4 regions of the Streptomyces sp. NPDC090032 genome follow, and region 1 is predicted to be linked to each of the others. Evidence: riboswitches for the same ligand, from Rfam matches in the RefSeq annotation. Region 1 holds a riboswitch; each other region holds the start of a gene.
The links. Region 1 has a riboswitch for cyclic di-AMP ahead of ACIPWY_RS15875 (transglycosylase family protein). Riboswitches for the same ligand answer to the same signal wherever they lie in the genome.
Positions count from the first base shown of each region.

Region 2: it holds a riboswitch for cyclic di-AMP, as region 1 does, so the genes downstream of both, ACIPWY_RS28520 (NlpC/P60 family protein) here and ACIPWY_RS15875 (transglycosylase family protein) in region 1, are expected to answer to the same signal.
Region 3: it holds a riboswitch for cyclic di-AMP, as region 1 does, so the genes downstream of both, ACIPWY_RS22245 (C40 family peptidase) here and ACIPWY_RS15875 (transglycosylase family protein) in region 1, are expected to answer to the same signal.
Region 4: it holds a riboswitch for cyclic di-AMP, as region 1 does, so the genes downstream of both, ACIPWY_RS15375 (M23 family metallopeptidase) here and ACIPWY_RS15875 (transglycosylase family protein) in region 1, are expected to answer to the same signal.

Region 1 covers NZ_JBIVFF010000006.1:94,782-102,108, reverse strand. The annotation lists gene ACIPWY_RS15890 (nucleoside triphosphate pyrophosphohydrolase) at 1-588, shown strand, start outside; gene ACIPWY_RS15885 (cytochrome P450) at 642-1,913, shown strand; gene ACIPWY_RS15880 (transglycosylase family protein) at 2,053-3,027, shown strand; cyclic di-AMP (ydaO/yuaA leader) riboswitch at 3,152-3,368, shown strand; gene ACIPWY_RS15875 (transglycosylase family protein) at 3,373-4,065, shown strand; gene eno (phosphopyruvate hydratase) at 4,391-5,677, shown strand; gene ACIPWY_RS15865 (septum formation initiator family protein) at 5,777-6,265, shown strand; gene ACIPWY_RS15860 (DUF501 domain-containing protein) at 6,341-6,871, shown strand; gene ACIPWY_RS15855 (exopolyphosphatase) at 6,868-7,327, shown strand, end outside.
Region 2 covers NZ_JBIVFF010000012.1:147,809-155,135, forward strand. The annotation lists gene ACIPWY_RS28510 (M23 family metallopeptidase) at 1-806, shown strand, start outside; gene pcrA (DNA helicase PcrA) at 838-3,354, opposite strand; cyclic di-AMP (ydaO/yuaA leader) riboswitch at 3,608-3,770, shown strand; gene ACIPWY_RS28520 (NlpC/P60 family protein) at 3,779-4,948, shown strand; gene ACIPWY_RS28525 (tellurite resistance/C4-dicarboxylate transporter family protein) at 5,051-5,923, shown strand; gene ACIPWY_RS28530 (hypothetical protein) at 5,948-6,301, opposite strand; gene ACIPWY_RS28535 (NlpC/P60 family protein) at 6,595-7,327, shown strand, end outside.
Region 3 covers NZ_JBIVFF010000008.1:298,019-305,345, reverse strand. The annotation lists gene bioB (biotin synthase BioB) at 1-1,034, opposite strand, end outside; gene ACIPWY_RS22270 (8-amino-7-oxononanoate synthase) at 1,247-2,407, shown strand; gene ACIPWY_RS22265 (DUF397 domain-containing protein) at 2,391-2,627, opposite strand; gene ACIPWY_RS22260 (helix-turn-helix domain-containing protein) at 2,637-3,518, opposite strand; gene ACIPWY_RS22255 (ATP-binding protein) at 3,792-4,226, shown strand; gene ACIPWY_RS22250 (DUF6328 family protein) at 4,248-4,817, opposite strand; gene ACIPWY_RS22245 (C40 family peptidase) at 4,947-5,420, opposite strand; cyclic di-AMP (ydaO/yuaA leader) riboswitch at 5,424-5,625, opposite strand; gene ACIPWY_RS22240 (hypothetical protein) at 5,960-6,268, opposite strand; gene ACIPWY_RS22235 (ATP-dependent Clp protease proteolytic subunit) at 6,276-6,911, opposite strand; gene ACIPWY_RS22230 (hypothetical protein) at 7,087-7,327, opposite strand, start outside.
Region 4 covers NZ_JBIVFF010000005.1:566,764-574,090, reverse strand. The annotation lists gene ACIPWY_RS15385 (PrsW family intramembrane metalloprotease) at 1-61, shown strand, start outside; gene ACIPWY_RS15380 (aldo/keto reductase) at 120-1,064, opposite strand; gene ACIPWY_RS15375 (M23 family metallopeptidase) at 1,174-2,223, opposite strand; cyclic di-AMP (ydaO/yuaA leader) riboswitch at 2,235-2,380, opposite strand; gene ACIPWY_RS15370 (PP2C family protein-serine/threonine phosphatase) at 2,640-3,746, opposite strand; tRNA gene ACIPWY_RS15365 (tRNA-Met) at 3,946-4,019, shown strand; gene ACIPWY_RS15360 (tellurite resistance TerB family protein) at 4,078-4,533, opposite strand; gene mgtA (magnesium-translocating P-type ATPase) at 4,743-7,292, shown strand.

The DNA.
Region 1 (7,327 bases):
CGCATCCGCCGCGAGTGCCCGTGGTCCTCGCAGCAGACCCACAAGGGTCTGGCGAAGTACGCGATCGAGGAGGCGTACGAACTCGTCGAGGCGATCGAGGACGGCGACCGGGACGAGCTGCGCGAGGAGCTCGGGGACGTACTCCTCCAGGTCGTCTTCCACGCCCGCATCGCCGAGGAGGCGTCCGGTGAGGAAGGGGACGAGGCGTTCTCCGTGGACGACGTCGCGGGCGGGATCGTCGAGAAGCTCATCCACCGCCACCCGCACGTCTTCGGCGACGACACGGCGCTCACCCCCGAGGACGTGAAGGAGCACTGGCTGCGCACGAAGGCCGTCGAGAAGCAGCGCGAGTCCGTCACGGACGGCGTGCCGGTCGGCCAGCCCGGCCTCGCACTCGCGGCGAAGCTGGGCTCCCGCGTCCGCACGGCAGGCCTCGACGTGCCGGCGCCGGGCGGCGAGGGCATCGGCTACGAACTGCTCGCACTCGCCCTGCGCGCCGAGGCCGACGGAGTCGACCCGGAGGCGGCACTGCGGGCGGCGGCCCGCGCGTACCGGGACGCGATCCGCGCAGCGGAGGGGCTGGGCTAGGGCCTCGGTGGGGTCCGGCAGGAGTGGCGCGCCGCGCCGGATACCGTCGACGCGTGACCGACAAGCCCGCGCAGCGCACCGCTCCCGAACTCTTCACCTGGGAGTTCGCCACCGATCCGTACCCGGCCTACGCCTGGCTGCGCGAGCACTCGCCCGTTCACCGCACCACGCTCCCCAGCGGTGTCGAGGCGTGGCTGGTCACGCGGTACGCGGACGCGAAGCAGGCGCTGGCCGACCAGCGTCTGTCCAAGAACCCGGCGCACCACGACGAGCCCGCCCACGCCAAGGGCAAGACCGGCATTCCGGGCGAGCGCAAGGCCGAGCTGATGACGCATCTGCTCAACATCGACCCGCCGGACCACACCCGTCTGCGCCGCCTCGTCTCGAAGGCGTTCACCCCGCGCCGGGTGGCCGAATTCGCGCCCCGGGTGCAGGAGTTGACCGACCAGCTCATCGACGAGTTCGCCGCCAAGGGTGAGGCGGACCTCATCCACGACTTCGCGTTCCCGCTCCCCATCTACGCGATCTGCGACCTGCTGGGCGTCCCGCGCGAGGACCAGGACGACCTGCGGGACTGGGCGGGCATGATGATCCGCCACGGGGGCGGCCCGCGCGGCGGGGTCGCCCGTTCCGTGAAGAAGATCCGGAACTATCTCGTCGAGCTCATCCACCGCAAGCGCGACGAGCCCGGCGACGACCTGATCTCCGGCCTCATCCGCGCCTCCGACCACGGCGAGCATCTGACGGAGAACGAGGCCGCCGCGATGGCCTTCATCCTCCTGTTCGCCGGTTTTGAAACCACCATCAACCTCATCGGTAACGGCACATACGCCCTGCTCACCCACCCCGAGCAGCGCGAGCGCCTGCAACTCTCCCTGGAAGAGGGCGAATCGGGCCTTCTGGCGACCGGCATCGAGGAACTCCTGCGCTACGACGGCCCGGTGGAGCTGGCCACCTGGCGCTTCGCCACGGAGCCGCTGACCGTCGGCGGCCAGGACATCGCCGCAGGTGACCCCGTCCTCGTCGTCCTCGCCGCCGCCGACCGTGACCCGGCGCGCTTCGACGACCCCGACACCCTCGACCTGTCCCGGCGTGACAATCAGCACCTCGGATACGGGCACGGCATCCACTACTGCCTCGGCGCGCCCCTCGCGCGCCTGGAGGGGCAGACCGCCCTCGCGACGCTTCTGACGCGCCTTCCGGACCTGCGACTCGCGGGGGAACCTGCCGATTTGCGCTGGCGCGGCGGGCTCATCATGCGGGGATTGCGCACGCTTCCGGTCGAGTTCACGCCGCAACAGGAAGGCCCGGTCAAAGCCCCGTAACTGACGGGTCGTCAGGACTGTGACTTTCACGTGATCTGCGCTGCATCGACTTGTGACAAGCGTTCGACTCCCGCTACGTTCACCAGTCATCGCGGCACCACCCGCCGCAGCATTCCCCGAGCCCCCGAAAGGCGCCTCCATGCTCACCGGGAACGGTCGTCACCGTCGCCCCCGCCAGGCTCCCGCGCTCATCGTCGCCGCGGGAGTGGCCGGCTCCGCCATCGCGATCCCTCTGCTCGGCGCGACCAGCGCGAGCGCCGCGTCGACGGCCACGTGGGACAAGCTCGCCGAGTGCGAGAGCGGCGGCTCCTGGAGCGCCGATCCGGGCAACGGCTATTACGGCGGGCTCCAGTTCTCCCAGGAGACCTGGGAGAACTACGGCGGCCTCGACTTCGCGCCGCGCGCCGACCAGGCCAGCCGCTCGCAGCAGATAGCCGTCGCCGAGAAGGTCCTCGACGACCAGGGCCCGCGGGCGTGGCCGGTCTGCTCGGTCACCTCAGGGCTCACGGCGGACGACGCCGCGGCCGAGGTCGACCCCGGTGCGGCCCTGCCGACCCCGTCGGCGTCGGCCGGTGACTCCGGGAGTGGCGAGGCGAAGGGCGACGCGAGCGATGAGCCGTCGGACTCCGCGTCCTCGGGCACGAAGGCCGACTCCCGAGAGAAGAATCGCGACAAGTCGGGCGATACCGTAGATAACGCCCGGGATGTCGATGCCTCCGAGGGTGACAAGTCCGGCCAGGACGGCTCGACTTCGACCCCCGGCGAGCCCTCACCGGAGGCCTCCACCGACTCGGACTCCGCCACGCCGCCCACCGCCGGCCGGCACCGCGGTGACGCCGCCGAGGACGACACCGCCGGCTCCTCGCGCGCCGACGACAGCGCGGGCCGCCACGCCTCGCGCGGTGACGAAAGTGGTCGTAAGGCCGCGAATCCGGACGAAGGTACCTATACGGTCCGCGCCGGCGACAACCTCTGGGACATCGCCGACACCCATGACGTGGACGGCGGATGGGCCGCTCTGTACGCCGGGAACGAGAAGACGGTGGGTGCGGACCCGAACCTCATCCTTCCTGGTCAGAGTCTGGATCTTGGGCTCGAATCGGGCGAAAAGTAACGGCAGTTCGGGATTAATGTCCGTTTTGGCGAGAGTGAGAGATGGGTCTCAAAGGCCCTGATCGTCTTTGAAATTAGGGCGATCCGCTGCTTACGGTCATCACCGCTCGCCACAGCGGGCCCCGTCGGATGTCACGCCGAATCCTGCCAATGTCCGTACGGGAACAGTCGTCGCGTAAGCGCCGTAGGCAGGAGCGGGGGACCCAAGGTAAGTGCCGGTCCCGGCCGTTGAAAGACGGCCGGACGACCGGCTTGGGGTTAAGTCGCACGCAAGACGTGCGACCGGGCACTCATCCGGCCCGAACCCGACAGCTCACCTCGTAGGCGTCGGTGAGGGGATCTCTCGATGCTGTTTTCCAGCAAGGGCAAGCACCGCCGCCCGTCCAAGGCCGTCCGTGTCGCCACGCTCGCCGGTGTCACCGGTGCCGCCGTCGCCGTCCCGCTGATGGGCGCCACCGGTGCCTCCGCCGCCACTGCCTCCGAGTGGGACGCGGTCGCGCAGTGCGAGGCCGGCGGCAACTGGTCGATCAACACCGGCAACGGCTACTACGGCGGCCTCCAGTTCTCCTCGTCCACGTGGGCCGCGTACGGCGGCACCGCGTACGCCTCCACCGCCGACAAGGCCTCCAAGGCGCAGCAGATAGCCGTCGCCGAGAAGGTCCTGGCCAGCCAGGGCAAGGGTGCCTGGCCGAGCTGTGGCGTGGGCCTGTCCGCCGCCTCGACCGGCTCCGCCGCCCCCGCCCCGGCCGCCCCGCAGCCGCAGCAGGAGCGCAAGGCCGAGCAGCCGACCACCCGCAGCCAGGAGCGCACGACGCCTGCCGCCCCGAAGCAGGAGTCGAAGAAGACCGTCGAGACCCCGGCCGGCAAGAAGGTCAAGAAGGGTGACGGCGAGTACAAGGTGAAGGCTCACGACACCCTCAGCACCATCGCCGAGGCGCACCACGTCAAGGGCGGCTGGGCGAAGCTCTTCAAGCTGAACAAGGACATCGTCGAGGACGCCGACCTGATCTACCCGGGCCAGCAGCTCCACCTCAAGTAAGCAGGAGAGGAGCGAGCGGCGAGCGGTAGCGCTCAGGCCGCTCGGGTGCCGGCTTTCGGCGGACGGCCGGTACCACGCCAGGTCCCCAAGGACTCCCCGCCCCGGGTGCGCATTCCCCCGTCGCGCCCGGGGCGGGGCTTCGGTGCGTGAGGGGTCCTGGGCTTTCGTCCGTTGTCGGCCGAGACTTTTTGTTCCGTTCGGAAACAATTCGCTCTCGGTTTTGTCCACGGGCCGGTCGGTCGGCAGGGCGATGCCCGGAGCCGGATAGGCTCAGGTGTTGCCGGACCATGCGGCCCGGCGTAGTTGCGTCACATCCCAGAAGGAGATGCTCGTGCCGTCCATCGACGTCGTCGTAGCCCGGGAAATCCTGGACTCCCGAGGCAACCCCACGGTCGAGGTCGAGGTCGGCCTCGACGACGGCAGCACCGGTCGTGCCGCTGTCCCGTCCGGTGCGTCCACCGGCGCGTTCGAGGCCATCGAACTCCGCGACGGTGACCCGAACCGCTACCAGGGCAAGGGTGTCGAGAAGGCCGTCCTCGCCGTCATCGAGCAGATCGGCCCGGAGCTCGTCGGCTACGACGCCACCGAGCAGCGCCTGATCGACCAGGCGATGTTCGACCTGGACGCCACCGACAACAAGGGCTCGCTCGGCGCCAACGCCATCCTCGGCGTCTCCCTCGCCGTCGCGCACGCCGCCTCCGAGGCCAGCGACCTGCCGCTGTTCCGCTACCTCGGCGGCCCGAACGCGCACCTGCTGCCCGTCCCGATGATGAACATCCTCAACGGTGGGTCGCACGCCGACTCCAACGTCGACATCCAGGAGTTCATGATCGCGCCGATCGGCGCGGAGTCCTTCTCCGAGGCCCTTCGCTGGGGCGCCGAGGTCTACCACACCCTCAAGAAGGTGCTGAAGACCAAGGGCCTGTCCACCGGCCTGGGCGACGAGGGCGGCTTCGCCCCGAACCTCGGCTCTAACCGCGAGGCCCTCGACCTCATCGTCGAGGCCATCAAGCAGGCCGGCTACGTCCCCGGCGAGCAGATCGCGCTCGCGCTCGACGTCGCCGCGTCCGAGTTCTACAAGGACGGCAAGTACGAGTTCGAGGGCAAGTCCCGCTCGGCCGCCGAGATGACCGAGTACTACGAGGAGCTCGTCTCCGCGTACCCGCTGGTCTCCATCGAGGACCCGCTGTACGAGGACGACTGGGCCGGCTGGAACGTCATCACCGAGAAGCTGGGCGACAAGGTCCAGATCGTCGGCGACGACCTCTTCGTCACCAACCCCGAGCGCCTCGCCCGCGGCATCGAGGAGGGCTCCGCCAACGCCCTGCTCGTCAAGGTCAACCAGATCGGTTCGCTGACCGAGACCCTGGACGCCGTCGAGATGGCCCAGCGCAACGGCTTCAAGTGCATGATGTCCCACCGCTCCGGTGAGACCGAGGACGTCACCATCGCCGACCTCGCCGTCGCGGTGAACTGCGGCCAGATCAAGACCGGCGCCCCGGCCCGCTCGGACCGCGTCGCCAAGTACAACCAGCTCCTGCGCATCGAGGAGATCCTCGACGACGCGGCGGTCTACGCCGGCCGCAGCGCGTTCCCCCGCTTCAAGGGCTGAGCCACAGGCTCCGCAGGAAGCGAAGCGTCGTACGTACGTCCCCGCACCCGGTCCCGTACCGTGTGCGGGGACGTACGCACGTAAAGGGGAGGCGCGAAGATGGCCGGGAGAGTCCGGGACAGGGAACGTGACCGGTTCTCCACCGCGACCCGGCTGCGTCTGCTCGGCGAGCAGACCGCCGAGCGCGTCTACCGCTCCCAGACCAGACGCCAGGCCCGCCGCTCCCGCCTCACCGGCCGCGCGGCGCTCCTCGCCCTGGTCCTGTGCACGCTGGTCGTCGCGCTCGCCTACCCCATAAGGCAGTACGTCTCCCAGCGCGGGCAGATCGCCGACCTCCAGCGCCAGCGGCAGGAAGCCCAGAGCAGGGTCGACAGGCTGCGCGACGAGAAGGCACGCTGGCAGGACGACTCGTACGCCGAGCAGCGGATCCGCGAACGGCTGCACCTGGTGATGCCGGGCGAGACCGGCTACATCGCGCGCGACCCCGACGCGGCGAAGCGCACCCGCTCCGAGCAGGGCGCGGCGGGCCGGCCCTGGTACTCGAACGTCTGGGACGGCGTCGACAAGGCCGACCGCCCCGACAACTGACCGGCCGCACCGAATTCCCCACCCCCTGAATTCCGTAGTACCCCACCGAAGTTCACTGAAGGAAAGCCCCCAGGCATGGACACGCCCCCGCCCCAGACCGAGCCGACCACGCCCACGGACGCCGACATCCAGGCGTTCAAGGAGCAGCTCGGCCGCCCGCCGCGCGGCCTGCGGGCCATCGCGCACCGCTGCCCGTGCGGCAACCCGGACGTGGTCGAGACGGCCCCGCGCCTCGAGGACGGCACGCCCTTCCCGACGACGTACTACCTCACGTGCCCGCGCGCCGCGTCCGCGATCGGCACCCTGGAGGCGAACGGCGTCATGAAGGAGATGACGGAGCGGCTCCAGACCGACCCCGAGCTCGCGGACGCGTACCGCAAGGCGCACGAGGACTACATCGCGCGCCGTGACGCCATCGAGGTCCTCGAGGGCTTCCCGAGCGCGGGCGGCATGCCGGACCGGGTGAAGTGCCTGCACGTCCTGGTCGGCCACTCGCTGGCCGCGGGCCCGGGCGTGAACCCGCTCGGCGACGAGGCGATCGCGATGCTGCCCGAGTGGTGGGCGAAGGGTCCCTGCGTGTCGGCCGCGCCCGAGGACAGCGAGTGACCCGGGTCGCCGCCGTCGACTGCGGCACGAACTCGATCCGGCTGCTCGTCGCCGACGCCGACCCCGTGACGGGTGAACTCGTCGACCTGGACCGCCGCATGACGATCGTGCGGCTCGGGCAGGGCGTGGACCGCACGGGACGGCTCGCGCCCGAGGCGCTGGAGCGGACCTTCGCGGCCTGCCGCGAGTACGCCGAGATCATCAAGGCGCACGGCGCCGAGAAGATCCGGTTCGTGGCCACGTCCGCGTCCCGCGACGCCGAGAACCGGGACGACTTCGTGCGCGGAGTCATGGACATCCTGGGCGTCGAGCCCGAGGTCATCACCGGTGACCAGGAGGCCGAGTTCTCCTTCACCGGCGCGACGAAGGAGCTGACGGGCCGGGCCGACCTCGACAAGCCCTACCTGGTCGTGGACATCGGCGGCGGCTCGACCGAGTTCGTCGTCGGCGAGGACA
Region 2 (7,327 bases), on a different contig from region 1:
TGGACGACGTCGAGGAGATCGTCGCCCGCGACGAGCGGCCCGCGCCGGTCACCCCGGCCCAGCGCGCACGCTCCCGCCGCCGCTCCCCCGCCAAGCGCTCCGCGCTGCTCACCGTCGCGGTGCCCTCGGCGTGCGTGATGGGTGTCGCGGGTGTGGCCGCGGCCTCCGTCGGCGGCATCGGCGGCGATGACAGCAAGGACACGACGGCGGCCTCCGCGCCCGACGCGACCGCCGTGAAGCCCTCCGTCGCCAACAACAAGCTCGACACCCAGCTCGCGGACCTCTCCGCGGACGCGGGTGACTTCGCCGACCGGGCGAGCCGCACCCAGGAACGTATCGACCTCAGGGCCAAGCAGCAGGCCGAGCGGAAGCAGGCGGCGGAGGAAGCGGCGCGCAAGGAGCGGCTGCGGCCCAAGTTCGTCCTCCCGGTCAAGCAGCACGGACTGAGCGCGTACTACGGGCAGGCGGGTATCAACTGGATGTCCGTGCACACCGGCATCGACTTCCCCGTCTCGTACGGGACGCCGGTGATGGCCGCGACCGACGGCACCATCCGTACGCAGTGGAACAGCGCGTACGGGAACATGGCGATCCTGACGGCGAAGGACGGCACGGAGACCTGGTACTGCCACCTCTCCAGCCACGCCGTGATGAGCGGACCGGTCAAGGCCGGCGACCTCATCGCGCACTCCGGGAACTCCGGCAACTCCACCGGTCCGCACCTGCACTTCGAGGTGCGTCCCGGCGGCGGCTCGGCCGTCGACCCGCTCCCGTGGCTGCGCAGCCACGGGCTCGACCCGACGTAGGGCCGAGCCCCGGCAGCAGTCCTCCGGCCCCCTACAACTTCTCCACCGGCGCGTACCGCAGCAGCAGGCGCTTCGGCTTGGGCTCGCCGAAGTCGACCGTCGCCTCCGCGTTCGTCCCCGTGCCCTTGACTCCGACGACCGTGCCGAGGCCGAACTGATCGTGCGTGACCCGGTCCCCCACGGACAGCGCAACGACCGGCTTCTCGGTCGCGCGGCGCGTGGCGAACGCCGGTGTCGAGCGCGAGCGCGACGACGAGAGCGACGCGGCGATCCCGCTCGCCGGTCCCGCCGACTTGGCGGGCGCCATGGCGCCGGTCCGCTTCCACTCCAGATGCGCGTCCGGGATCTCCTCCAGGAAGCGTGACGGCGGGTTGTACGAGGGCTGGCCCCAGGCGCTGCGCAGCGTGGAGCGGGTCAGATACAGCCGCTCACGCGCGCGTGTGATGCCGACGTAGGCGAGGCGGCGCTCCTCCTCCAGCTCCTTGACCTGGCCGAGGGAGCGCATGTGCGGGAACACGCCGTCCTCCATGCCGGTCAGGAAGACGACCGGGAATTCGAGGCCCTTGGCGGTGTGCAGCGTCATCAGCGTGATGACGCCGGAGCCGTCGTCCTCCTCGTCCGGGATCTGGTCGGAGTCGGCGACGAGCGCGACCCGCTCCAGGAACTCGGACAGCGTGCCGACGCTCGCCTCGCCCTCGGCCGCGCCCTCGGTGGCGCCGTCCGCCGTCGCACTCTCCTGCTCGAACTCCAGGGCCACGGCGGCGAGTTCCTGAAGGTTCTCGATGCGCGTCTCGTCCTGCGGGTCCGTCGACGACTGCAACTCGGCGAGGTAGCCGGTCCGTTCGAGCACGGCCTCCAGGACCGTGGCCGGGCCCGCGCCCGACTCGACGATCGTGCGGAGGTCCTCCATCAGCGTGTTGAACCGCTTCACCGCGTTCGTCGAGCGGGCCGCCATGCCGTACGCCTCGTCGACCCGGCGCAGCGCCTGCGGGAAGGAGATCTTCTCGCGCTGGGAGAGCGCGTCGATCATCGCTTCGGCGCGGTCGCCGATGCCCCGCTTCGGCACGTTGAGAATGCGGCGCAGGGGGACGGAGTCCTCGGGGTTGGCGAGCACCCGCAGATAGGCCAGGACGTCCCTGACCTCCTTGCGCTCGTAGAAGCGGACTCCGCCGACGACCTTGTAGGGCAGGCCGACGCGGATGAAGATCTCCTCGAAGACACGGGACTGCGCGTTCGTCCGGTAGAAGACGGCGACATCGCCGGCCTTCGCGTCGCGCGCGTCCGTGAGCCGGTCGATCTCGTCGGCGACGAACTGCGCCTCGTCGTGCTCGGTGTCCGCGACGTAGCCCGTGATCTGCGCGCCCGCGCCCGCGTTCGTCCACAGGTTCTTGGGGCGGCGGGATTCGTTGCGCTCGATGACCGCGTTGGCCGCGGAGAGGATGGTCTGCGTCGAGCGGTAGTTCTGCTCGAGCAGGATCGTCGTCGCGTCCGGGTAGTCCTCCTCGAACTGGAGGATGTTACGGATGGTGGCTCCGCGGAACGCGTAGATCGACTGGTCCGCGTCACCCACCACGCACAGCTCGGCGGGCGGGAGGTCGTCCGCGCGGGGCGGCTCGTCCTCCGCGCGACCGCTGTCGGCCGAGCCCACCAGCTCTCTGACCAGCGCGTACTGCGCGTGGTTCGTGTCCTGGTACTCGTCGACCAGGACATGGCGGAAGCGGCGGCGGTAGTGCTCGGCGACGTCCGGGAAGGCGCGCAGGAGGTGCACCGTCGTCATGATCAGGTCGTCGAAGTCCAGCGCGTTCGCCTCGCGGAGGCGGGACTGGTACATCGCGTAGGCCTGGGCGAGGGTCTTCTCGAAGCCGTCGGCGGCCTGGCCCGCGAAGTCCTCCTCGTCGATCAGCTCGTTCTTCAGGTTCGAGATCTTGGCGCTGAAGGACTTCGGCGGGAACTTCTTCGGGTCCAGATCGAGGTCCCGGCAGACCAGGGCCATGAGGCGCTTGGAGTCGGCGGCGTCGTAGATCGAGAACGACGACGTGAAGCCGAGCTTCTTCGACTCGCGGCGCAGGATGCGCACGCAGGCGCTGTGGAACGTCGACACCCACATCGCGTTCGCCCGCGGGCCGACCAGGGACTCGACGCGCTCCTTCATCTCGCCCGCGGCCTTGTTCGTGAACGTGATCGCGAGGATCTGGCCGGGGTGCACACCGCGCTCACCGAGGAGGTACGCGATGCGGTGCGTGAGCACGCGGGTCTTGCCGGAACCCGCGCCCGCCACGATGAGCAGCGGGGAGCCGCCGTGGACGACGGCCGCCTTCTGGTTCGTGTTCAGCCCGTCGAGGAGCGCCGCCGGGTCGAGCGCCGGGCGTGGGGCGCCGTCCCGGTAGTACGCGTCCCTGGCCGGGGGCACGTCGAACTTCCCGTCGAACAGGTCGTCCGGAACGTCCTCCGGAGCCGTGTCGTCCTCGGGCGGCGGCGGGGCATGTTCCTCACTGGCCTTCGAAGCCGTGAGGTCCGCCAGGAAGCTGTCGTCAAAGAGGCTGCTCATCGCTCTACGAGTCTAGGCCGCCCCACTGACACCCACGGCCGCCCCGGAAACTTCGCCCGACTTCGCGGACCCGGCCACCTCTCGTAGTGCGCGAATCACGCTCCGTAAGGGTTACCGGAGGTCACGAACAAGATTGCCGAAGGTCACGAAAATGTATCGGGCATATCGAACATCAACCTTCACAGCAGCCACACGAGTTGGCTAGCGTGCTCCGCGGGCCGCCCGTCCCTCCGTCGGCAACCACGCCGCGAACGGGTCGCCCCCGCTGAGTTCAGTACGCCGAGAGGCATGGAACCGGGGACCCACGACCTTTGGGGTGAATCGGCCGACGACCCGTCAGGGACGGCCGTAGGGCAGCCTTCCGAATATCCGCCCGAACCCGACAGCTAACCCGGTAGGCGGTCATGGGAAGGAGACGCGCCCCTTGGCGTCGCACCGCAAGCCGCGCACCAGGACAGCCGGTCCCCGCACGGCCCCCGTCGTCGGCATCACCACGGCGGCCCTCACCTCCATCGCCCTGCTCTCGCAGAGCGCGAACGCCGCCCCGTCCGCGCCCGCGAAGCCGAGCCTGGAAGAGGTCCAGAAGAAGGTCGACACCCTCTACCACCAGGCGGGCGTCGCCACGGAGAAGTACAACGCGGCCAAGGAGCGCACCGCCAAGCAGCAAAAGCACGTCGGTGACCTGCTCGACGACGTCGCACAGCGCACCGAGAAGCTCAACAAGGCCCGCCAGGAGCTCGGCACCTTCGCCGCGGCCCAGTACCGCACGGGCGCCGTCTCCGACACCGCGACGCTGCTTCTCGCCGACGACGCGCAGGACTACTTCGACCAGGACCAGCTGATGAGCCGGCTCACGAGCCGCCAGAAGAAGGCCGTCGACGACTACCAGACCGAGCAGGCCGCCACGACGAAGAAGCGCACGGAGGCGGCCAAGAGCCTTGAGACGCTCACCACTTCGCAGGCCACGCTCAGGAGCACGAAGAGGGACGTCCAGCAGAAGCTCGGCGACGCCCGCGAACTCCTGTCGAAGTTGACCGCCGAGGAGAAGGCGCGGCTCGCGGCGATCGAGAAGAAGAAGCAGGAGGCCGCCAGGAAGAAGGCGGAGGAGCTGGCGCGTCAGCAGGCCGAGGCGGAGGCCAAGCGCAAGGCGGCCGAGGAGACGCAGCAGAAGGAGAACCCCGGCACCGGTTCGGACACGGGTACGGGTACGGGTACGGGCTCCGGAAGCACCGGCAGCGGCTACGCCGCCAAGGCCGCGAAGGTCATCGCCTTCGCCGAGTCCCAGGAGGGCAAGCCGTACGTGTGGGGCGCCACCGGCCCGGACTCGTACGACTGCTCGGGCCTCACGCAGGCCGCGTGGAAGGCGGCCGGCATCTCACTGCCGCGCACGACCTGGGACCAGGTCAAGGTCGGCACGACCGTCACCACGGCCAACGCGCAACCCGGCGACCTGGTCTTCTTCTACGACGACATCAGCCACGTCGGCATCTACATCGGCGACGGCAAGATGATCCACGCCCCGAAGCCGGGCGCGAACGTCCGCGTCGAGTCGATCTACTACATGCCGATACACAGCGTGGTGCGTCCGGCCTGACCGCCTTCGTGGGGTTACGTTCGGGCGGTGCGCGGCCCGAACGCAACCCCACGCCCCGGACCCTCCTGGTCCCAGCTCCCGCCGGCAGCCGGCGCCGCCGTCATGGCCACCGGCATCATCTCGGTCGGCCTGCGACTGACCGGTTATCCGGTGCTGTCCGGCATCATGCTGGTGCTCGCCGCCGCCCTCTGGCTGCTCCTCGCGGCGGACTTCGCGAAACGGCTGGTGCGGGAGCGCGACCGCTGGCAGTCCGAGGCGGACACCCCGCCCGCGCTCACCGCGGTCGCGGCGACGGCCGTCCTCGGCACCCGGATCTCCCTGTTCGGATGGCAGACCCTGGCCGAGGCGCTCCTCGCCCTGTCCGTGGTCGTCTGGCCGGTGCTGATGATCAACGTCGTACGGCACTGGAAGCCGCGGATGCCGGGAGGCGTGTTCCTCGGCTGCGTCGCGACACAGGGCCTCGTCGTCCTCGCGGCGACGCTCGCGCCCGCGGTCGGGGCGCACTGGCTCGCGTTCACGGGAATGGTGCTCTTCTGGGGCGGGCTCGTCCTGTACTGCTTCGCGCTGCTCCGCTTCGACCTGCGCGAGGTGGCCTCCGGCGCCGGGGACCAGTGGGTCGCGGGAGGCGCGCTCGCCATCTCCGCGCTCGCGGCGTCGAAGCTCGTCGCGACGGGTCTGTGGAACGAGGACGACACGGACGTCCTGCGCACCGTGAGCTTTCTGCTGCTCGCGCTGGACGTGACCTGGTACGTCGTGCTGGTGCTGGCGGAGGTGCGGTGGCCCCGGCCGCGTTACGACATCCGGCGGTGGTCGACGGTCTTCCCGATGGGAATGACAGCGGCGGCGGCACTGTCCGTGGGCGCCGCCGCCGATGTGACCTGGCTCAAGGGGCCGGGGCAGGTGCTGGTGTGGGTCGCCGTGGCCGCGTGGCTCGCCACCCTGTTCGCGACGTTCAGGTCCGGAGCAGCACGCTGACTCGGGTCCCGAACACCGGCCGGCTCAGGTCCAGAGGACCGCGATGAAGATGTTCGCGGTGGTCAGGAGGCCGACGAGGCCGAACAGGCCCTTGTCGACCTTCTCGTCGTCCCGCTTCACGTACACGAGGCCCAGGATCACGATCAGCAGCGCGAGTTTCACGCCGATCTTGATGTTGTTGACGGTGTTGTCGTCCGCCTGATTCAGGCCCACGAGGACAACTCCCGTGACCAGCATGGTCAGCGCGCCGTGCAGCATCGCCGGGACGAACCGGGCCGTTCCCTTGCCCATCGCCTTCATCTGGGTGAGGAACCCGCCGAGGAGCGAGGCGATGCCGATGATGTGCAGGCCGACGAAGAGGTGGATGAGTACGTCCATGACGGGCGAGCCTAGCCGGGGCCTCACTGCCCCCATGAACCGGCCCGCACCGGTCCGCCGGCGGTCACATGCGGTCACACCCAGAACTCGAGGACCAGTTGCGGACAATCCGTCACCAACCCGTGACGGTCAGGTTTAGCGTCCTTCCTCAGGTGACCGGCATCCCACCCCCGCCCCGCTCAGAGGCGGAAGCCGGGCACCTACCGCCGAGAAAGGTCCGGCGGCGGCCCGCTCCCCCTGTGCGGGCCGCCGCCGGACGCGTAAGCAGTACGTACCGGAAGGACGTGCCCCTCGTGTCGGCAGCGCACCGCAAGCCCCGACAGCGCTCGCTCACCGGCCCTACGGCCCGCACCGCGGCGACCCTCGCTCTCGCCTCCGCGGCGACCGCCACCGTCCTGGACGGCGCGGCACACGCGGATCCCCGGCTCACCCCGAGCCAGGTGAAGGCGAAGGTCGACCAGCTCTACCAGGAGGCCGAGAAGGCGACCGAGAAGTACAACGGCGCCAAGGAGAAGGCGGACAGGGCCGAGAAGAAGCTCGGCTCACTGCGGGACGAGGCGGCCCGCAGGACGGACCGGCTCAACACCCAGCGCGAGGCGCTCGGTTCGGCCGCCGCCGCTCAGTACCGCACCGGCGCGCTCGACCCGGCGGTCCAGCTCGTCCTGTCCTCCGACCCCGCCAAGTACCTCGACAACGCGGCGCTCGCCGACCGGCTCGGCACGCGGCAGGCATCCGCGATCGGGCGCGTGCAGCGCGAACTGCGGCAGATCGACCAGCTGCGCTCCGAGGCGGACGGCCGGCTCGCCGAGCTGCGCAAGCGGCAGGGCGAACTGAAGAAGCAGAAGAAGACCGTCACCGGGAAGCTGGCCGAGGCGAAGCGCCTGCTCGCCCAGTTACCGGCGGCCGAGCGCACCGGCGTCGGCGCGGGCGCAGGCGACACCGGCACGGCCGGCCGCGCCTCCCGCTCGGACACCTCCCGCGAACTGCCGTCCGGCGCCTTGCCCAAGGCCCCGGACTCCCGCACGG
Region 3 (7,327 bases), on a different contig from region 1:
GCCGCCTCGGCCCCGGAGCCGCACGGCCCGCCCCGGTGCTCGGGCAGCGTCACCTGGTCGGTGCCCTCCACCTCGAACCCGGCGTCTGTGATCATGTCCAGGTCCGCCTTGCCCGCCTGGCCCTCACTCGTCAGGTAGTCGCCGAGGAAGATGGAGTTGGCGAGGTGGAGCGCCAGCGGCTGCATCGAGCGCAGGTGCACCTCGCGCCCGCCCGCGATCCGCACCTCGACGTCGGGGCAGACGAAGCGGACCATCGCGAGGATCCGCAGGCAGCGCTGCGGCGTCAGGTTCCACTCCTTGGCGAGGGGCGTGCCCTCGAAGGGGATCAGGAAGTTGACCGGCACCGAGTCCGGGTCGAGTTCACGCAGCGAGTAGACGACGTCCACCAGGTCCTCGTCGCTCTCGCCCATGCCCGCGATGAGCCCGGAGCAGGCGGACAGACCGGCCGCATGGGCCTTCTGCACCGTGTCGACGCGGTCCGCGTACGTGTGTGTCGTCGTGATGTCGCCGTACGTGCTCTCGGAGGTGTTGAGGTTGTGGTTGTACGCGTCGGCGCCCGCCCCGCGCAGCCGCTCGGCCTGGCCCTCGGAGAGGAGTCCGAGGCAGGCGCACACCTCGACGCCCTCGTTCTGCTCCTTGATCGCTCCGATGGTCTCCGAGACACGGTCGACGTCCCGGTCCGTCGGGCCGCGCCCGGACGCCACCAGGCAGACCCGCTTCGCGCCGCCCGCGACACCCGCGGCCGCCGCCTTCGACGCCTCGTCGGGCTTCAGCCACGTGTACTTGAGGATCTCCGCCTTGGACCCGAGCCGCTGCGAGCAGTACGAGCAGTCCTCGGGGCACAGGCCCGACTTGAGGTTGACCAGATAGTTGAGTTTCACCCGCCGGCCGAACCACTGCCGCCGCACCTTGCCGGCCGCGGCGACCACATCGAGCAGTTCGTCGTCGGAAGTCGCCAGAACGGCGAGCGCTTCTTCACGGCTCGGCAGCTCGCGCCGCAGCCCCTTGTCCACCAGCGTGTTCAGCAGGTCCATAGCCCGATCCTGGCCTACGTCCCCTGTTCAGGCCAAGGAGGCTCCGGACAACTCTGCCGGTTCGACGTGTGGGTATTGCCACACACTGGTCGGCTGGATGTCCCGCTAGTGTCTGTGCACTGCCTACAAAACTGTCTACAAAGCAGCAGCGGGCACGGGACAGCACACCCCACTCGAGAACCGGTCGCGACACGGCCGTCGGAGGGACTCACATGGCGGGATCGCCGTTCGGCTGGATCGACGAGCAGGAGCGCGTGCGCCGCGGCGCCGGACTCGTCCGCACGCTGCGCCCCCGACCGTCATCGAACCCCGTCCTCGATCTCGCGAGCAACGACTACCTCGGCCTCACCCGCCACCCCGAGATCACCGGGGGAGCGGCGGACGCGGCGCTGCGCTGGGGCGGCGGCGCCACGGGCTCCCGGCTCGTCACGGGCACCACGGAGCTGCACACCGAACTCGAGCGCGAACTCGCCGCGTTCTGCGGCTTCGAGGCGGCCCTCGTCCTCTCGTCCGGCTACGCGGCCAATCTCGCCGCCGTGACCGCACTCGCTCCGCACGGCTCCCTGATCGTCTCGGACGCGAGCAACCACGCCTCCCTCATCGACGGCTGCCGGCTCGCCCGCGGCGCCACGCAGGTCGTTCCGCACGCCGCCCCGGACGCCGTACGCAAGGCCCTCGACACACATCAGGGGCAGGCGGTCGTCGTCTCCGACTCCGTCTTCTCGGTGGACGGCGACGCGGCTCCACTCGCCGAACTCGCTGATGTGGCGAGAGAGTTCGGCGCGGGCCTGATCGTCGACGACGCGCACGGGCTCGGAGTGCTCGGCGACGGCGGCAGGGGCGCGCCGCAGGCGGCGGGGCTCGCGGGCGCCGACGACACCGTCGTCACCGTCACCCTCTCCAAGTCGTTCGGCAGCCAGGGCGGCGCCGTCCTCGGTCCCGCCCGGGTGATCGACCACCTCGTCAACACCGCGCGGACGTTCATCTTCGACACGGGCCTCGCGCCCGCCGCGGCCGGCGCCGCGCTCGCGGCCCTGCGCCTGCTGCGCCGCGAGCCCGAGCGCGCCGACCGGGCGCGCGCCGTGGCCTCCTCGCTGCACGAACTCCTCACCGCCGAGGGGCTCCAGGCCGTACGGCCGGACGCCGCCGTCGTCTCCGTGCGTGCGCCGTCCCCCGAAGAGGCGGTGCGCTGGGCGGCCGACTGCCGAGAAGCGGGCCTCGCCGTCGGCTGCTTCCGTCCCCCGTCCGTGCCGGACGGTATCTCGCGACTGCGGCTGACCGCCCGCGCCGACCTGACCGACGATCAAATCGTCGAGGCCGTACGGGTGATCAGCCGCAACGCTCCCGACTCGGCGTTCACCGCAGGGAGTTGAGGAACCCCTCCCATGTGGAGGGCGAGAAGAGCAGGGCGGGTCCGGCCGTGCGCTTGGAATCGCGCACGGCGAGCAGCCCGGCCGAAGGGCCGCGACGCAGCGCGGCCGTCTCGACGCAGTTGTTCATTCCGGTACTTCGACTGCTTCGCCGCCATGGCGCGTCGTGCAGAGAGGTGCTGGGAACCGCGGCGGGTGGTACGTACCGAGGCAGAGCTGACATGGCGCCTCCTTACGTGCGTTCACTGACCTCAGGGCGGTGTGCTCCGGCGATCCCGGCAATGAAATCCAGTGAGTCCCCGGGCGAAAGGGCGTGGATCCGAAGGGTGTCAAAGGCGTCCGTGTACGCCTTGAGGTCTTCTTTCCGCTCGAGGTAGAGGCTACTCGTCAAATGGTCGAGAACTACTACGTCCAGATCAGAAGTGTTCGGAAATGAGAACACAACGAAAGGGCCGGTTAGTCCGACATGCTCCCCCGCGGCGAACGGCAATACCTGTAGCCGTACATGGGGAAGCTTCGCCACGGCGGCGAGATGACGCAGCTGCTCCGCCATCACCCGGGGACCGCCCACCGGCCGCCGCAGCACCGCCTCGTCGAGCACCGCGCTGAGCCGCAGCGGCGACGCCGAACGCAGCACGTCCTGCCGGGCGATCCGCACCTCGACCAGGGCGTCGACCTGCCCGTCCGGCAGCCCGGCGAGCGCGGCCCTGGTCACCGCGCGCGCGTAGTCGGGCGTCTGGAGGAGTCCCGGCACGACGGACGTCTCGACCGTCCTCACCCGGCACGCCTGCGACTCCAGGCTGATGAAGTCCCGGTAGGCGGGCGGCAGAAGACCCCGGTAGGCGTGCCACCAGTGCTGGCCGCCGTCGTCCCCCGACCCGGCCAGCGCGACCAGCAGGTCCCGTATGCCGGGGTCCGAGACCTCGAAGGCATCGAGCAGGAGGCGTACGTCCGACGCTTTCACGCCGCTGCGCCCGGTCTCGATACGGCTCACCTTCGACTGGTGCCAGCCGACGAGCCGGGCCGCCTCACCACTGGTGAGCTGCGCGCGCGCACGCAGCGCGCGCAGCTCCGCGCCGAGCCTGCGGCGGCGCACCGCCGGACCGTGTTTCATTCCGTCTCCTTGGACCTGCGGCCCGGCTCCTTCCGGCCCGGTGGATCGTTGTTCTGAGCCGACGGTAGAGGAAGCCGGCGATGTACGCCCAAATGCGGCCCACCGACGCAGAGTTCACCGCTTCGAGCGACAGATATATGCATATCCCGGGGGATTGGCTCCATGGGCCGAGCGGGAGTGGCACTCTGGCGCGAAGCACCAGTCCGGGGGTCGCCTCGAGTCATCCGCCATGTGTCGGATTCAGGCCCCGGCGAAAAAAGGGACGACGTCGCCATGGCAGATCACCAGGAAGCATCCGTCACTCTGCCGAGCGATCCTGCCTCGGTCTCCTCGGCCCGCGCATATGTCTGCGACGTACTCGCCGAATGGGGTATGCCGCGCGACGCGGAAACAGCCGACACCGTTCGGCTCATCGTCTCCGAACTCGCCACGAACGCGGTGATGCACACCCGCGGGCAGTCACCGGTCTTCACCGTCGACGTGCATCTGGCGCGCGACGAACAACTGCGCATCGGCGTCACGGACAGCCACCCGCGCTACCCGAAGCGGCTGCCGGCCGCCGTCCAGCAGGACAACGGGCGCGGCATGGTGATCATCCGCTGGCTGACCGCGGAGTGCGGCGGAAGCCTGTCGGTCCGGCCCACCCCCGAAGGCGGCAAGACGGTATGGATCGCCCTGCCGTGGACGGTCCCCGTCCCGCAGGCGTGAAGGGCGGCGGGTGCGAGACGGCTACGGGGACGGGGCGTCCGTCCCCTCCTGTGCCCGCGTGAGCGAGCGCCGCACGAGGCGCGGCAGTACGCCCCACAGACCAGCACAGACCGCAAAAGTGCACGCCCCCGCCGCGATGCCCGCCGCGCGCCCCGCGGTGACGTCCACGACGAGCAGCACGGACCCGGCCAGGGCGAGCATCAGCACGCTCAGGCCGGCCGAGGCGAGCCGCGAGGACATCTGCACGATCTCCGGCTTGGCGCCCTGCCGGAACAGCGCGCGGTGCAGTGCCGCGGGCGCCGTGAAGAGCGCGGCGGCGAGCACCGCGAGCAGCAGGGTCGCGATGTAGGTCGCGCGCTGCACGCCGTCGAGCGACGGGAACCTCGGTGTGAACGCGAGCGTCAGCAGGAACGCGAACAGGATCTGCACGCCCGTCTGGGTGACTCGCAGCTCCTGCAGCAGCTCGCCGAAGTTCCGGTCCGCGCGCTCCAGCCGCGTCTCGTGGCGGTCCTGAGGCCGGTCCTGAGCTCCGCTCGACGGGCCCGTGGCGCGTCGGGCGTCCTCGCCGCCTGCGGGTCGGTCCTCGTCCATACGACCACGAGTACCCCATCGCGCGGTTCCAAGGCGGACGGGGCGGGCGCGTGCACCCTGCGCCGCCTGACGGGTCCCCCAGGACCCTGGGGACCCGTCAGGCGGCGCCTAGGTCGTTGCGGACACGACCTAGCGCACGCGCCCGTACCAGACGCTCTTCGTCCAGATCCTCTCCAGTCGCACCACGGCACCGGTCTGCGGCGAGTGCCAGATCCTTCCCTTCCCGGCGTAGATGCCGACGTGGTAGATGCCGCGGCCCGCGTGGAAGAAGACCAGGTCACCGCGTTGGCGATGGGACGCGGAGACATGACGGGTCTTGTTGTACTGCTGGGCGGCGGTGCGGGGCAGTTTTTTGCCCACACGCTTGAACGAGTAGCGGGTCAGGCCCGAACAGTCGAACCTGTGGGGACCTGAGGCCCCCCACTGGTAGGGGCTTCCTTTCTTGGAGGCCGCGATCTGGAGGGCCTTGGTCGCCGGTGGCGCGGCTTCCGCTTGGGGCGCGGCTCCGGGAACCAGCAGGCTGCCACCTGTTACGGCGAGCGTGAGGGCCGAGGCGGTGCCGGCCCGGGTCAGCAGCGACGGGACACGATTGAGCGCAGTCATGCGCAACCCTTCGTCAGCCGCCTGTGAAGGATGACCTGTCGGATTCGGGCTGGCGAAGTTGCCCGGCCGCGAAGTGCGGCTTCACCCCAAGGACCGGCCCGGAAAACAGCTCCGGCGGCCCGTCGTGCTCGGGTCCTCCACTCCTGCCGATCCACTTCTGTCGACCTGGCATCCGTACGGCGGCAGGACTCGGCGTCCGCACGGACCGCCCCGCCGCGGCGGCGGGGGCTTGTCGTCGGAAGGGATCTTCACGCACGAACGCCGCGAACGCAGGGTCGAATCGGCCTTGTGTGAGTGTCCTCACGACTGATCTGTTCGGGTGGACAGCACTCCTTGCGACCTCGGAGCGGGGGTCCCAACGACGCCCGCACCAGCAGCGGAAGGCGAAATTCCGCACTCCGCGTACGCGTTCCGCGCAACTTTTCCGGTTCGCATGTGCGAGTGCCGGCTACTCCGTATGTGGGTACCTCTTCTGGTCCGTTTCGGCCCCGGCCCGGACAGTTCGCATCGAATCGACCGCCCCGGTCCCTAATGCACCGTCAATTGACCGTCTCCGGCGGCACTGTGACGCGTTGTGTCCTTCTTTCTCCGTCCAGGACCCGCAAAGCCCGAGCCAGCGTCGTCGCGTGGACCTCGCTCTCGCCCCGCTGATGCATGAGCGTCAGGGCGTCCCTGAGCGCCGTCGCCTTGCTGACGAGCGCTTGCGCGGCCCGTAGTCCGCCGTACGTGTGGTCGCTCCTGGCCGGGTTGATCCTGCCGAGCAGGTCGACCACCTCCAGGTAGCGGTCGAGGAGTTCGCACTCGGCGCGGGTCAGTGCGGGCAGCGGCGGCAGCTCGGGCGGCAGCATCGGCGGTTCACCGGGCGCCGGGAGCGGAACCGGACGTCTTGCGGTTCTCGATGACCCGGTCCACGAGCCCGTACTCCACGGCATCCTGGGCCCGCAGGATCGTGTCCCGCTCGATGTCGGCGCCGATGCGCTCGCGGCTCCGCCCGGTGTGCCGCGCGAGCAGTTCCTCCAGCTGGGCCCGCATGCGCACCAGTTCACGGGCCTCGATCTCCAGGTCGGTCGGCTGACCCTGCGCCGGCTCGGGCAGGCCGGGCTGCTGGATCACCACGCGCGCGCCGGGCAGCATGGCCCGCTTCCCCGGCGTCCCGGCGGCCAGGAGTACGGCGGCGGCGGAGGCGGCCTGCCCCAGGCACACGGTTTCGACCTCACAGCTGACGAACCGGATCGTGTCGTAGATCGCCGTCATCGCGCTGAACGAGCCGCCGGGGGAGTTGATGTACAGCGCGATGTCCCGGTCCGGCGCGGTGTACTCGAGGTGCATGAACTGTGCCATCACGTCGTTCGCGGAGGTGTCGTCGATCGGCGTCCCCAGGAACACGATCCGCTCCTCCAGGAGCTTGGAGTACGGATCGAGGGTGCGGTGCCCGGCCGAGGTGCGCTCGGTGAACTCGGGCAGGACATAGCGGGCGGAAGGTCGGGTCATGGCGCGTGCCTCCTTGAGCGCGACACGCGGTCGCTACTCGGTCGCTGCTTCTGTAAAAAATGTACAGGACGTACGGAGAGCGGAAAAGGCTGGAGGCGTGCGGAGCGCGAGAAAGGGGGCCGGCCCGCGCTCGATGCGCGTGGGCGGCCCCCTGTTACGTACTCCTGCGTCGTGGCTACCGGTCGCCGTCGTCCGTCCGGGACAGGCGCAGTGCGAGATGTTGCAGGAGGTCGGCGGACTTGATGTCGGTCCGGCCCGAGTCGTGCACCTCGGCCAGCTCGGAGAAAAGGAACGCGAACGCGCCCACCAGGGAGATCGTCACCGGCATCAGCGCCGCGATGGTCGCTTCCGCCGCCTCCTCCACGCTCGATTCCGCCGGGATCTCGATGGAGGGGAACACCTCTGTCACCAGGCGC
Region 4 (7,327 bases), on a different contig from region 1:
GCCGGCAGCCCCGTTCCCCGCGCACAACTCGCACAACGCGCCCAACCCGTACCGCTACTGAGAACGCCCGCAGGGCCCCCGTACCGCCACTGAGGACGCCTGCAGGGCCCACGTCCGGGTCAGGCGGACGCCTCGGTGAGCTTCGAGAGCTCCGCGTCCGTCAGCTCCAGTTCGGCCACGGCCACCAGCGCCGGCAGCTGCTCCACGGTGCGCGCGGACGCGATCGGGGCGGCCACCGTGGGGCGGGACGCGAGCCAGGCGAGGGCGACGGTCGCGACCTCGGCGCCGTGCGCCTGCGCCACCTCGTCCAGGGCCTTGAGGACGCGCAGGCCACGCTCGGTCTGCAGGTGCTTGGCGGCGCCCTCGGCCCGCACGCTGTCGACCTCGGTGCCCGGCCGGTACTTGCCCGTCAGGAACCCGGACGCCAGGGCGTAGTACGGGACGGCCGCGAGACCGCCCCGCGAGGCGACCTCCTGGAGCCTGCCCTCGTAGGTGTCACGCGAGACGAGGTTGTAGTGCGGCTGGAGCGCCGCGTAGCGGGCGAGGCCCTCGCGGTCGGAGAAGTCCAGGGACTCCTGGAGCCGCTCCGGGGTCAGGTTCGACGCGGCGATGGCGCGCACCTTGCCCGACGTCACCAGCTCGTCGAGGGCGGTGATGATCTCCTCGACCGGCACGGACGGGTCGTCGAAGTGCGTGTAGTAGAGGTCGATGTAGTCGGTGCCGAGGCGGCGCAGGGACTCGTCGGCGGCGGACTTGATGGTGTGCGCGGACAGGCCCTTGAAGTCGGGGTGGGCGCCGACCTTGGTGGCGATGACGACATCGGAGCGGTTGCCGCGCGCGGCCAGCCACTTGCCGATGACGGTCTCGGACTCGCCGCCCTTGTTGCCCGGAACCCACGCCGAATACGCGTCGGCCGTGTCGACGAAGTTGCCGCCGGCGGCGGTGTACGCGTCGAGCACGGCGAGGGACTGCGCCTCGTCGGCGGTCCAGCCGAACACATTGCCGCCGAGGGAGAGCGGGAACACCTCGAGGTCTGACGAGCCGAGCTTGCGAAGAGAAGTCATGACGAGTCACAACACCGATGTGGATCAAGATATTCCGGTCACGCCGGACCGGCAGTCCTGACGTCGGGGGGTTGCCGTCAGGACCGCCGGGGTTCGGAGGGCGCGAGCCTCAGATCGTCAGACCGTTGGAGCGCAGCCACGGAGCGGGGTCGACCCCGGTCGCCTGGCCGCCCGGGTGGACCTCCAGGTGGAGGTGCGGCCCGGTCACGTTGCCGGTGGCGCCGACGCGGCCGATGACATCGCCGCTGGTCACCTTCTGGCCGGCGCTGACGTTGAGGGACGACTGGTGGCAGTACCAGAGCTCGGTGCCGTCCGGCAGCTCCAGGACGGTGCGGTAGCCGTACGCGCCCGCCCAGCCGGCCTCCTTGACGGTGCCGGAGTGGATCGCCTTCAGCGGCGTACCCGTCGGAGCGGCGAAGTCGAGACCCGTGTGATAGCCGGAGGACCACATCGAACCGGGCTGACCGAACGTACCGGTGATCGTGTACGAGGAGACCGGCAGCGTGAAGCTCTTGGCGAGCTTGGCGAGGCGCTCGGCCTCGGCCTTCTTCTTCGCGGCCTCCTCCGCCTCCTTCTTCTCGGCGGCGGCCTTGGCGGTGGCGGCGTCCCGCTCCTTGGCGGCGTCGTCGGCGGCCTTCTTCGCGGCGGCCTGCTCGGCGGCCGCGGCCTCGGCCTGGGCGGCCTGGTCCTGCTGCTGCTCGGCCTGCTGCATGATGCGGGCGCGCAGGGCCTCACCGGCGGTCGTGCCCTGCGCGGCGTCCGCGGTGCTGACGCCGGCTTCGGTCAGCGGGCTCGCGGAGGTGCCTGACGAGTCGTCGGAGTCGTCGGATATCAGCGCGCCCACGCCGGGCAGCGACTTGGCGTCGGGCAGGGAGTCCTTGACGGCCGACAGGTCGGGCATCGAGATGTGTACGGGGGGCTTGCCGCCCTGCGCGGTGGCGATGCCGCCCGCGCCGACGGCCGCGATCACGCCGACGCCGAGAACGGTGGAGCTGCGCGCGAGACCGCCGCGCTGCTTGGCTACGCGGTGCCTGCCGCGTACGGGGCGAATGGACTCCTCGGTGGGGTTCCACTCCTCCCAGGTCTGCTCGTCCGCTGAGCCGAAGGCTTCGTCGATCGGCGCGTAGGAGAACTCTGGGGCAGGCCGGTTGGACGCCACTGGGGCGCACTCCTTTCCTTCCTTCTCGCCTACCGGGTTAGCTGACGGGTTCGGAGCAGGAAGGTCTCCTACCGACGCCTTCCGCAAGGAAAGACGTCCGATTCACCCCAAGTTGGTGGTTCCCCGGCTCCCTTGCGGGATTAGGCGCGTGCGCACGGAGCCATCTCTTGTGACGGCTGGGACGACCGCGCTGCGTTATCGAACGTTAATAGACACCAGGGCTCGATTCCAAGCTGTTCCGACTGATCGTTAACGCCTTTGGCCTGGACTTATCGGGGCACCAGCGGGCGGAATCGGGCGAGTTGACCGGTCGTCGGAACGGGCGATTCATCTGACGGTTTGTCAAATGTTATGCGCAGTGGCGCCGTTCGACTACGTAATGTGATGACGGTGGTCACGGCTGCTTCACAGCCGCTTCACGGCCGTCTCACGGCGAGCAGAGCCATGTCGTCCGTCGTGCCGCCCCCGGTGTGCCGGCGGACCTCGGCGGCGAGCGCGGCCAGCAGCGGATCGGGCCCGGAGAACATCCGCCCGGCGAGCCGCGCCGCCGGGTCGTAGAACGTGCCCTGCGCGTCGCGCGCCTCCGAGAGGCCGTCGGTGTAGAGCAGCAGCGTCGCCCCGGACGGGAACTCCGTCTCCGAAGCGCGGTCGGGCCAGGTGCCGAGCTCGCCCATCCCGAGCGGCAGCGCGGGCTCCGGCGGCGACAGGACCTTGAGCGCCCCGTCGCCGCCCAGGATCAGGGGTTCCGGATGGCCCCGGTTGATGACCCGTACGAGGCCGTTGCCGTGCGGGATCTCGGCGAGCACGGCCGTGGTGAAGCCCTCGGTCTCGTCCAGGCCGTGGCGCCGCATCCCCTCCCGCGCGAGCGCCCGCTCCAGACGCTGCGCGACCGCCTCCAGCGTCGCCTCCTGCTCGGCCGCCTCCCGGAAGGCACCGATGACGACGGCCACGGCGGCCACCGCCCCCATGCCCTTCCCGCGCACGTCGCCCACGACGAGCCGTACGCCGTGCGGGGTGTCCTGCACGGCGTACAGGTCGCCGCCGATGAAGGCGCCTGCCTGGGCGGCCTCGTAGCGGGCGGCGATCTCGAGGCCGCCGATGCGCTCCGCGGGCTCGGGCAGAACGGCGCGCTGGGCCGCCTCGGCGATCTGACGCACAGAGGTGAGCTGCTCGCTGCCCCGCCGCACGACGCGGTTCATGACACAGGCGAGGACGGCGACGGTGACGACCGTGACGAGTTCGGTGATGGCGTCGGTGTCGTAATCGCGGGTGTATCTGAGATGCACCCCGAGTACGACGGCGACGGTCGCGAGGCCGGTCAGGAGCGTGCCACGGGGCGAGAAGAACGGGGCCGCGACCAGCGGGGCCGCGGTGAACAGGGGTACGCCGGTGAACGTCGACGGCGTCACGTAGTCGTAGACCGCCCCGATCACGACGAGGAGCACGGGTACCAGACGTACGAGGAACCGGGCGCGGGACAGGCCCTGCTCCGTCTCTCGTCTGTGCCCTCCTCGCTGCCCCACCACTCGTCTCCCGCCACCGTCCGCGTCGGTCCCGCGTCTGCGCACGTCATCGGGCCCCACTCCAGAGTTCCCCCCGGACAGGCGACGGGCGACCTGGCGGGACCGACCGGGTGAAAGGGGTCCGGGGCGGCGGATCGCGGAACGCCGGGCAACCGATTCGCGTTCTGTCGCCGCAATGGCGTAGAGTCGTGTTTACCGACGCGGGGTGGAGCAGCTCGGTAGCTCGCTGGGCTCATAACCCAGAGGTCGCAGGTTCAAATCCTGTCCCCGCTACTGAAGGCCGAAGGCCCGGAACCATTGGTTCCGGGCCTTCGGTGTATTCCATGTCCCTTTACAGGTCGAACTCGTGCGGGGGCAGGTCGAGCATCAGGCAGGCCTCGCGGACGACGGCCTGCTCGGTCTTGTCGAAGTCGCCGTCGGCGCCGCCGATGACGATGCCGATCTGGATGACCGCGCGCGCCTCGGCGGGCTTCTTCTTCGCCTTGGCGATCTCCTGGAGAACGCTGACCTTGCCGAAGGCGAAGTCGGCGGTCAGCTTGTTCAGATTCGCGTCGAAGCGGCTCTGGAGCTGGTCCGCCGGGAAGTTCTGCAGCACCTCGTTCGAGGAGATGAGCTGGGCCACGCGGCTGCGCTCGGCCGGGTCGACGGTGCCGTCGGCCGCGGCGACCAGCGCACACATCGCCATGCTCGCGTCACGGAAGGCGCCGCTCTTCAGGTCGTTCTTCTTCGCCATGAGCTGCGTCTGCATCGTCGACGCGGACTCCTTGAAGCGATCCCACAGGGCCATGACTCTCCTCGTTCGACACATAATGATCTTCTACAGCGCTGTAGAAACTAGCGAGGAGCGGCAAAAGTTCCGCCCCTAAACTGAACCCTTCGAAGCCTTCGAACCCCTTACGGGGGAGCCTTTCGCGGTCCGGTGAACGGGATTCGCGGTCCGATGAACGGGAGAAGACGACGGTGACGACACCCGAGAATCGCTGACGGCGCCCGAGAGTGACCGACACCGCCCCGCAGACGGCCCCCGGCCGTACGACGCTCCAGCTCCTGCGCTCCCTCGACAGCGGCCCGTACGGCCTCACCGAGGCGGAGGCCGAGCGGCGCCTGGCCCGCCACGGCGAGAACGTCCCGCCGGGTACGCGTCCCCTGTCCTGGCCCCGCCTCGCCGCCCGCAGCCTGCGTGACCCGTTCACCGGCGTCCTGCTCTGCCTCGGCCTCGTCTCGGCGGCCGTCGCGGCCTGGGGCACCGCCTGCGTGATCCTCGTCCTGGTCGCCATCAGCTGCGGCCTGCGCTGTGCGGGCGAGCGCCGCGCGGACAGCGCCATGGCGGGCCTGCGCGACCTGGTCGCGACGACGGCGACCGTGCTGCGCCGCCCCGGCGACGACGAGACCGCCTCACCGGCCGAACGCGAGCTCCCCGTAAGCCAGTTGGTGCCCGGCGACGTGGTGCGTCTCGGCCCCGGCGACCTGATCCCGGCCGACGTACGACTCCTGCGGGCGCAGGGCCTGAGCGTGCAACAGGCCGCGTTCACCGGGGAGTCGGTGCCGGTCGACAAGCGTCCGGTGGACCTGCCCGCGGACGGCGAGTCGACGCAACTGTGCTTCCAGGGCGGCAGCGTGGCGTCCGGGAGCGCGAGCGCCGTGGTGCTCGCGACGGGCGCCGGCACCCGCTTCGCGGCGGCCCACGGAACGGTGGGCGCACGGCGCGGGGCGAGCGCGTTCGAACGCTCGGTGCACGGCATCTCGTGGACCCTGATCCGTTTCATGCTGCTGACGCCTCCGCTGGTCCTGATGGCGGGCGCCGCGCTGCGCGGCCGGGGCCTGGAGACCCTGCCGTTCGCCGTCGCGGTGGCCGTCGGGCTCACACCGGAGATGCTGCCGGTCATCGTCACGACGGCGCTCGCCCGCGGCTCGGCGCTGCTCGCCCGTACCCACGGCGTCATCGTCAGACGGCTCCCCGCGCTGCACGACATCGGCGCCGTCGACATCCTGTGCGTCGACAAGACGGGCACCCTCACCCAGGACCGCCCGGCCGTCGACCTGGCCCGCACCGACCCCGACGCCCTCCACTGGGCGGCCGTCTCCGCCTGGTGGACACTCCAGCTCGCCGACCTGCCGGCCCCGGACGCGCTCGACGAGGCGGTCATCGGGCACGCGGACGCGGCCGTCACCGACGCGTACGACGGGCTCACCGCCCTGCCCTTCGACCCCGTACGGCGCCTCGCCACCGTCGTCGTCCGGCGGCCCGGCACGCCCGGCACGGTCACGCTCGCCGTCAAAGGCTCCGTGGAGAACGTCCTGGAGCGGTGCGCCCTCGACGAAGCGGAGCGCGCGAGCCTGCTCGCCCGAGCGGCGGCGCTGTCCGGCGACGGGCTCCGGCTCCTCGCGGTGGCGACCGCCGAACGCCCCGCCCGGCACCGCGCGTACAGCACCGCCGACGAACGCGGCCTCACCTTCACCGGCTTCGTCGCCTTCACCGACGCCCTCGTGCCGACCGCCGCGCGGGCCCTGCGCGACCTCGGCGAGCGCGGCGTCACGGTCAAGGTCATCACCGGCGACCACCCCGGCACGGCGGCCCGTGCCCTGCGCGATCTGGGGCTCGCCCCCGGCGACGTACGGACCGCGGACACCCTCGACGCGCTCACGGACGCGGAACTGGCCCGCCTCGCCCACCGCACCACCGTCTTCGCCCGCTGCGCCCCCGCAGACAAGGCGCGCATCGTCACCGCCCTGCGCTCCGGCGGACGGACGACCGTCGGCTTCCTGGGCGACGGCGTGAACGACCTGCCCGCGCTGCGCGCCGCCGATGTCGGGATCTGCCCGCGCGACGCGGCCGCGGTGGCGCGCGACGCGGCGGACATCGTCCTCGCGCAGCCGGCGGACCGGCCGGGCAAGGACCTCACCGCGATCGGCCACGCGATCACCGCGGGCCGTCACAGCAGCGGCAACATCGCCACGTATCTGCGGGTCACGCTCTCCTCGAACCTCGGCAACGTGATCGCGATGCTCTCGGCGGGCCTCCTGCTGCCGTTCCTGCCGATGCTCCCGGCGCAGGTGCTCGCGCAGAACCTGTGCTTCGACGCGGCCCAGCTCTCGTTCGCCTTCGACCGGCCGGCGCCCGCCGCGCTGCGCCGCCCCACGACGCTGCGCCCGCGCGACTTCCTGCGCTTCATCACCGGGTTCGGCCTCCTCAACGCCGCCGCCGACCTCGCGACCTTCGGCGTCCTCGCGCTCGCCCTGCACTCCACGGCGGGCGCGACCGACGAGGCGGCGTTCCACTCGGGCTGGTTCACCGAGAACCTCCTGACACAGGCTCTGGTGATGCTGCTCCTGCGCACCGGCCGCGCCCCGCGCACCCCGGGACCGGTCCGCTGGGCGGTCACGTCCCTGACCGTCGTGGGCATCCTGCTGCCTCTGACCCCCGCCGCCCGCCCGCTCGGCATGGCTCCCCTGCCGCCCGTGTACTACGCACTCCTCGTGGCGGTCCTCACCCTGTACGCGGTCGCGCTGACGGCGGTGAAGAGGCGGTACCTACGGGAGGCGTGAGGGGCAACGGAGTTCGGCGGGAACAGCACAGCGGC